2 regions of the Pseudomonas bambusae genome follow, and region 1 is predicted to be linked to the other one. Evidence: riboswitches for the same ligand, from Rfam matches in the RefSeq annotation. Region 1 holds a riboswitch; the other holds the start of a gene.
The links. A riboswitch is a leader RNA that binds a small molecule or an ion and turns the genes downstream of it on or off. The one in region 1 is predicted to bind cobalamin.
Positions count from the first base shown of each region.

Region 2: linked by a shared signal. The riboswitch ahead of AAEO81_RS15695 (ABC transporter substrate-binding protein) and the one ahead of cobW (cobalamin biosynthesis protein CobW) in region 1 are both predicted to bind cobalamin.

Region 1 is NZ_CP151650.1:3,192,088-3,196,088, forward strand. It holds gene cobM (precorrin-4 C(11)-methyltransferase) at 1-347, opposite strand, end outside; gene AAEO81_RS14740 (cobalamin biosynthesis protein) at 488-889, opposite strand; gene AAEO81_RS14745 (CbtA family protein) at 889-1,614, opposite strand; gene AAEO81_RS14750 (CbtB domain-containing protein) at 1,626-1,811, opposite strand; cobalamin riboswitch at 1,908-2,121, opposite strand; cobalamin riboswitch at 2,189-2,410, shown strand; gene cobW (cobalamin biosynthesis protein CobW) at 2,543-3,613, shown strand; gene cobN (cobaltochelatase subunit CobN) at 3,616-4,001, shown strand, end outside.
Region 2 is NZ_CP151650.1:3,401,074-3,405,074, reverse strand. It holds gene AAEO81_RS15705 (aldo/keto reductase) at 1-636, shown strand, start outside; gene AAEO81_RS15700 (aspartate/glutamate racemase family protein) at 756-1,475, shown strand; cobalamin riboswitch at 1,658-1,867, shown strand; gene AAEO81_RS15695 (ABC transporter substrate-binding protein) at 1,988-3,007, shown strand; gene AAEO81_RS15690 (iron chelate uptake ABC transporter family permease subunit) at 3,004-4,001, shown strand, end outside.

The sequences.
Region 1 (4,001 bases):
GCGCAGGCGGCGGTGGCGGTGACGCCTGGGATGATTTTGAAGGGGATGCCCAGTTCGCGCAGGTGACGAATCTGTTCACCGATGGCGCCGTAAAGGCTGGGGTCGCCGGAGTGGACGCGTGCCACGTCTTGGCCTTGTGCATGAGCAGATTTCATCAAGGCGATGATCTGTTCGAGGTGCAGTTCGGCGCTGTTGGTCACCTGAACGGCTTGATGACCCTCTAAAACGGCCTCGGGCACCAGCGATCCGGCGTAGATGATGACGGGGCATGTGCGGATCAGGCGCTGGCCTTTGACCGTGATCAGGTCAGGGTCGCCGGGGCCTGCGCCGATGAAGTAAACGGTCATTGAATCTCCAACGTATAGCGGGGTTGATCCTCTGTGGGAGCGAATTCATTCGCGAAGGGTGGGTACAGCCAATACATCTCTAGCGCCCGAACCGCTTCGCGAATGAATTCGCTCCTACAGAGACTGCATCGCCAAATGCGTCATGGGCTGGCGGCCAACGCAAACGTGGCCCGTGAGCTGTTTCGCCGTTCGATCACCAACCTCGCCGACGACCCGCCCAACCGCGCCGCCATCGCCAGTGCTGCGCTTTCGGCCACGCCGTAGCAGCCGGTGCTGTCGAACGCAATCTGCGAATGATGACTCAGCCGCGGCTCAAACGCTGTCAGTTCTTCGGCGCTGAAGAACGCCAACGGCAGGCCCAGCCGTTCAGCCAGTTCCAGCAACCCCGCCTCTGACGCTTTGCTGTCGATAGAGGCGAGGGCGGTGATGTCGGACAGCGACAAGCAATGTTCCAGCAGGCTGACCTCTATCAACCCTTGCAGCACTGACGCCGGGCAATCGCGCTGGCAGCCGAGGCCGATCACACGAATGTCCGGGTTCATCAAGCGTGGCTCAACTCGGTTGCGGTCAGTTGCGCGTTGTAACGACGGAACAGCCAGGCGCTGATCAGGCCCATCGCGACCCAGAATGCGGCGTTGGTCAGCAGCGAAGCGATCTTGAATTGTGCCTCCAGCGCTTCAGGGGCCAAAGCCGAATGAACCTCCGGCTGCGGCGCACCGATCACGTGAGGCACGACCAGAATCGCTGCGCCCAGCACTTTCAGCAGCCAATGGCGGGCGAAGACGATCAGCGCCAGGCCGACGGCGGTTGACGCTGCGGTGCTGACCCACCAGGTCTGGCGCAGGGTCAGGTCGGCGGCGGCGGTGCCCGGTAATTCAGGCGGCAGACCGAGGGTCGGCGCGAGGACAAACACCGCGAAACCGGCCAGCCCCCACAGCGCGCCTTCGCGAACGCTGTTTGGCGTGCGCAGTGTGTACAGCGCCGCGAGCATCAGGGCGAAACCGACCGCGACCACCAGGTTGCCGCCGGTCGTCGACAGCACGCGCTGCCAGCCGTCTTCCGGTTCCCAGGCTTCTTCGTCATGAACGTGGGCCGCCATGGCGCCTTCGGCGTGCGCGTGCTCATGCACTTCTGCAGCGGCAGGGGCGTGTTCGTAGGTTTCCGCTTCGAGGATCAGTGGCGCGACCCAGAAGCTTTGCAGCAAGGTCAGCAACAGGGCGGCGAGCAGTCCGGTGAAACCGGCCGTTTGAGCGATTCGCTTGAACATGGCGGCAGGTCTCAGTGGCAAGGGAAGGCGGAACTGTGACGGGTGTCGTGGGCGGCGTTGTGCACGGCGGCGATGTGCGAGAAACCGGCGAAGTAGACCAGGCAGGCGCCAAGGATCATCGCGCTGATGGCGGCAGTGAGGCGTTGGCTTTGGGTGCTGGCAGTGCTTGCGGATTGGGATGTGGTGCTGATCGACATGGCGCTTCCCTCTGAGGTCTCAGCGAAGGGAAGGCGCAAAGCAAACCACTGACCGACGTCAGTAGCCAACTCAACAGCGCCCGCCCACCGCGGGTTTGTTATGTGAATGTGTCGGGCCGGTCTCCGGGCTTGCGAGGGGCAGTGGACCTGCCGTCAAGAATCACCTTCCCGTGCCGCAATGACACAGTGGATCTGATTCTTCGCTCGCTTACCGTTGCGGGGGCAGCGCCGGACTTGCACAGACAAGAGGTCTGCACGCACCGGTTTCCCGTTTCACCCTGTGAAGGGCACCCGTAACAAGGCGTGTAGGAGACCACGGAGCCGGTTGGCAGTCAATCGCAGCGCCGTTTCCTCGTTGACCTTCCCCCGGCCACTGCGTAGCCTTGCGCACTTGAGGTTCGCTGCTCTGCTTGAGTCGGACGCGGCGCTAAGAAGGGAATGTGGTGCAAGCCACAGCTGCCCCCGCAACTGTAAACGGTCATGTTCATTGCACAGCCACTGCGCGAGCGGGAAGGCGCGATGAATGCGTCTGATCTGGCAACCCTGCCAGCCATTCGCCGCCGTGAGCCAGGAGACCTGCCTCGAACACGGGCCTGTTTTTCAGACAGCCCGACGCATTCTCAACACAACCGGGCGGGGTGATCCGGTGGCGAATTGAACGGCAGGCCTGTCTTCTGCGAGGGCAACGCGGTTCTCGTCCTGTTTGCCCGCCGCTGCGCCTGAGGGCAACCATGAAAACACTGGCCAAACTTCCCGTCACCATCGTCACCGGCTTTCTCGGCTCGGGCAAAACCACGCTGCTGCGCCACATGCTCGACAACGCCGAAGGCCGTCGCATCGCGGTGATCGTCAACGAATTCGGCGAGCTGGGCATCGACGGTGAAATCCTCAAGCAATGCACCATCGGTTGCACCGAAGAAGAGGCCAACGGCCGCGTCTACGAACTGGCCAACGGCTGCCTGTGCTGCACCGTTCAGGAAGAATTTTTCCCGGTGATGCAAGAACTGGTTGCCCGTCGCGGCGATCTGGACCACATCCTCATCGAAACCTCGGGCCTGGCGCTGCCAAAGCCGCTGGTCCAGGCTTTCCAGTGGCCGGAAATCCGCAACGCCTGCACCGTTGACGCCGTGATCACCGTGGTCGACAGCCCGGCCGTCATCGCCGGCACCTTCGCCGCCTTCCCGGATCAGGTCGATGCCCAGCGCAAACTCGACCCGAACCTGGACCACGAATCGCCGCTGCACGAACTGTTCGCCGACCAACTGGCCAGCGCTGACCTCGTCATCCTCAATAAGGCCGACATGCTCGACGCTGCTGCCTTGGCTTCCGTGCGCGCCGAAGTCGCCGAAGAACTGCCGCCTGCGGTGAAAGTCATCGAAGCCAGCAACGGCCAGCTGCCGATCAGCGTGCTGTTGGGCCTGGGTGCCGAATCCGAGCTGCACATCGATGGCCGCAAGACCCACCACGATCATCACGACGGCGATGACCACGACGACCACGATCACGATGCTTTCGATTCGATCTCCATCTCGCTGCCCCAGGCGGACGAAGCGCTGTTGCTCGACGCGCTGACCCAGGCCGTCGTGCAGCACGGCATCCTGCGCGTCAAAGGCTTCGCGGCGATTCCGGGCAAGCCGATGCGCCTGCTGGTGCAAGGCGTCGGCACCCGTTTCGACAAACACTTCGACCGCGCGTGGAAAGCCGATGAAGAGCGCGTCAGCCACTTCGTGCTGATCGGTCAGGAACTGGACGCTGCCGTGCTGGAAGCCCAGCTGCGCGCCGCGCTTGAGATCAAAGGCTAACCATGCACCTGCTGCGCACCCAGCCCGGCGGCTTCGTCCCCGACGACTGCATCGCTGACCTCGGTCAGACCCCCGCCGATCTGGTGATCCTGTGCAGCGGCGATTCCCATCTGGCATTGCTCGCGGAAACCGCGCAGCAGCTGCCGGACGACTACCCCAGCCTGCGCCTGGCCAACCCCATGCAGGTGCAGAACCACGCCTCGGTCGACCTGTACGTCGAAGAGGTGTTGCAGCACGCCAAGGTCATCCTCATTTCGCTGCACGGCGGCATCGGCTACTGGCGCTACGGTGTGGAGCGGTTGGTGGAGCTGGCCTCTAGAAAGCGCGGCGGGGTGAAGCTGATTCTGGTGCCCGGCGATGACCGTCCCGACCCGGAACTCAGCGACCT
Region 2 (4,001 bases), 210 kb from region 1:
AAGCGCTTGGACACCGATCGGCTGGACATCGTGTTCGTGCACGACATCGCTCAAGATGCCCACGGCGATGAGTGGATCGAGCATTTCAACATCGCCCGCAAAGGCGCTTTCCGCACCCTCACCCGACTGCGCGAAGAAGGCGTGATCAAGGCGTGGGGCCTGGGCGTGAACCGGGTCGAGCCGTGCGAGCTGACGCTGGACCTGAGTGAAGCACAACCGGACGGTTTCCTGCTGGCGGGCCGCTATTCGCTGCTGGACCACGACCAGCCGCTGCAACGCCTGTTCGCCAAGGCCCGTGAGCACAACGCCGAGTTCGTCGTGGGCGGGCCCTACAGCTCGGGCGTGTTGGTGGGCGGCAAGCATTTCGAGTACCAGGAAGCGCCGCAAGCGATGCTCGACAAGGTCGCGCACATTCAGGAAATCGCCCGCCAGTACCAGGTCGATATCAAATCGGCGGCGCTGCAATTCGTACTGGCCAACCCGCTGGTGGCGGCGGTGATTCCTGGCGCGAGCCGGCCCTCGCGAATCATCGAAGACGTCGCGGCGCTGAATGCCCAGGTGCCGGACGGCTTCTGGCAAGCGATGCGTGATCAAGGCTTCATTGCGCCGCAGGCTCCGGTGCCGATGAAGGATTGAAGATCCACCCGAGACGTCGGCGAACGGTTCGACGTCTCACCCGCCGAATTCCAAGGTGGCGCGGTTTTCGCTTCAGCGGTAGGCATGTATCCCATGATCACCGCTTGAGACCCGCCCCCATGCGCATTTTGATCGTCAACGTGAACACCACTCAATCCATGACCGACACCATTGCCGAGCAGGCGCGCAGTGTTGCGTCACCCGGTACGGAAATCATCGGCCTGACGCCACGTTTTGGTGCGGAATCGGTGGAAGGCAATTTCGAAAGCTATCTGGCGGCGATTGCCGTGATGGACCGCGTGCTGTCCTACGATCAGCCCTACGACGCGGTGATTCAGGCCGGGTATGGCGAGCACGGGCGCGAAGGCTTGCAGGAATTGCTGGACGTGCCGGTGGTGGACATCACCGAAGCCGCGGCCAGCCTGGCGATGCTGCTCGGGCATAAATATTCGGTGGTGACCACGCTGGACCGGACGGTGCCGCTGATCGAAGACCGCCTGAAACTGGCCGGTGTGTTCGAACGCTGCGCGTCGGTGCGAGCCAGCGGCATGAGCGTGCTGGAGCTGGAAGAGAGGCCGGACCGCGCACTGGAGGCCATCGCCGGGCAGGCGGTCGAGGCGGTGACGCAGGACAAGGCCGAGGTGATCTGCCTGGGTTGCGGCGGCATGGCCGGGCTGGACCAGCTGATTCGTGACCGTGCGGGCGTGCCGGTGGTGGATGGCGTGACGGCCGCCGTGGCGCTGGCGGAGTCGCTGGTGCGATTGGGATTGAAGACCTCCAAAGTGCGGACGTATGCGAATCCGAGGCCGAAGAAAGTGATCGGCTGGCCGTTAAAATAAGGGGCCTGTAGGAGCGTGGCTTGTCCCGCGATCGGCGGGGAACCCGTCGCCAAATCGGTATTCGCGGTGCCTCAGATGAAATGCATTTGACGGATGACGACGACTTCGTCGCCGATCGCGGGACAAGCCACGCTCCTACAAGGGTTGCGAACGCCGAGTGGTCGCCTGTATCGGGCAAATCGTTTACCATCGCCGCCGCCGGTTTCCACTCGGAATTAATAGGGAATCCGCGAGCCGTGCCCTGTGTCATCGGGCGCGCTCAAACGGAACTGTCCCCGCAACTGTAGGCGTCGAGCCGTGCTTCCTGTTTGCCACTGGGTTACCGCCCGGGAAGGCCGAAGCACGGTGATGAAGCGCCAGTCAGGAGACCTGCCGGCAAGCGTCAATCATTCACCGGCGGGGTGTCCGGGAAGGACTCCCGTGCGCGGTGCTTGCCTTTATTCTCCGCCAGCCGTTCGGGTGTGCTTTCCAGTGCCTGTTTCGTCGATCACAGGCTCACTGGAGAAACCCCAATGTCGCTGCGCCGTTTTGCTCCCTTGTTCACCAGTCTGACGCTGTCGAGCGCAGCGTTCATGTCCCCCTCCGCTTTGGCTGCACCGACCCACTACCCGTTGACCCTCGACAACTGCGGCGTGCCCCTGACCTTTGCCCAGGCGCCTCACAAAGCCGTGACCATCGGCCAGGCCGCCACCGAAATGCTCTATGCGCTGGGCCTGAGCGACCGGGTCATTGGCACTTCCCTGTGGTTCAACGACACCCTGCCTCAATTCAAGGACGCCAACGCGAAGATCGAGCGCCTGGCCGACAACGCGCCGAGCTTCGAATCGGTGATCGGCAAGCACCCGGACTTCGTGCCGGTGCAGTTCGAATGGATGGTCGGTCCGCAAGGTGCGGTCGGCACGCGACAGCAGTTTCACGACCTGAAGATCCCGACGTATATCCTGCCGTCCGACTGCGAAGGCAAGAACAACCTGGTCGGCGCTGACGGGACTCGGCTTGAAGCGTTCCGCATCGACGCGCTGTACAAAAGCATCGCGCAACAGGCGGAAATCTTCGACGTTCAGGATCGCGGTCAGCAACTGATCGACGGCTACAAGGCCCGTCTGGCTCAGGCCATCGAACACGCCAAGGCCCATGACGCGAGCAAGGTTTCGGCGGTGTTCTGGTTCTCCAGCCCGGACATCAACACCGACCCGTACGTCGCCGGGCGCAAAGGCATTCCGGGATTCATGCTCGACACCCTGGGCATGCGCAACATCATCGATTCGGACGAAGAATGGCCGACCGTGGGCTGGGAAACCATCGCCAAGGCCAACCCGACGATTCTGGTGATCGCGCGCATGGACCGTCGCCGCTTCCCCGCTGACGACCACGAAAAGAAACTGGCCTTCCTCACGTCCGACCCCGTGACCCGCAACATGGACGCCGTGAAAAACAACCGCATCGTGATCATGGACGCCAGTGCGATGGAGTCCAGCGTTCGTCTGTTCGACGGCATCGAGCAATTGGCCAAGGCCACTGAAACACCATGAACCTCCTGAACATCGCCCGCTGGCTGGGCCATGCCCTGTGGGTCAGCGGCTTGCTGGTGCTGGCCGTGATTGCGGGCGTGGCCATCGGTGAGACCTCCATCAGCCTGCCGGTGATCTTTCAGGTGCTGGCGAACAAGCTGTGGGCGGCGGGTTATGCGGTCGATCCCATCGATGAGGGCATTGTCTGGAATTACCGGCTGACCCGAGCCATCGTCGCGGCGGCCTGTGGCGCGGGCCTGGCGATGTCCGGTGTGGTGCTGCAATCGCTGTTGCGTAACGCGCTGGCGGACCCGTATCTGCTGGGCATTTCCGCCGGGGCGTCGACCGGCGCGGTATTGGTCGCGATCATCGGCTTGGGCGCCGGGGCGATTTCCTTATCGATGGGTGCGTTCGTGGGCGCCATTGCCGCGTTTGCCTTGGTCGCGTTGTTGGCACGGTCGTCTCGGGCCTCGGGCAGCCAGGCGGTGACGGGGCAAATCATCCTCGCGGGGATCGCCGGGTCGCAGCTGTTCAATGCGCTGACGTCGTTTCTGATCACCAAATCTGCCAGCGCCGAACAGGCCCGGGGCATCATGTTTTGGCTATTGGGCAATCTCAGTGGCGTGCGCTGGACCTCGGTGGCGCTTTCCGTGCCGGTGGTGCTGCTGGGGCTGGCGGTGAGCCTGTGGCACCGGCGTTCGCTGGATGCATTCACCTTTGGTGCCGACTCGGCGGCTTCGCTGGGGATTCCGGTGCGTCGGGTGCAGACCCTTCTGATCGCCACCGCAGCGTTGGTGACGGCAGTGATGGTATCGATGGTCGGCTCCATTGGCTTCGTCGGTCTGGTGATTCCTCATGCCGTGCGCATGGTCGTCGGGGTGCGGCATGCGCGGCTGTTGCCGTTGAGTGCCTTGAGCGGCGCACTGTTTCTGATCGCCGCCGATGTGCTGTCGCGGGTGCTGATCAAGGGCCAGGTGCTGCCCATTGGCGTGATCACGGCCCTGGTCGGCGCGCC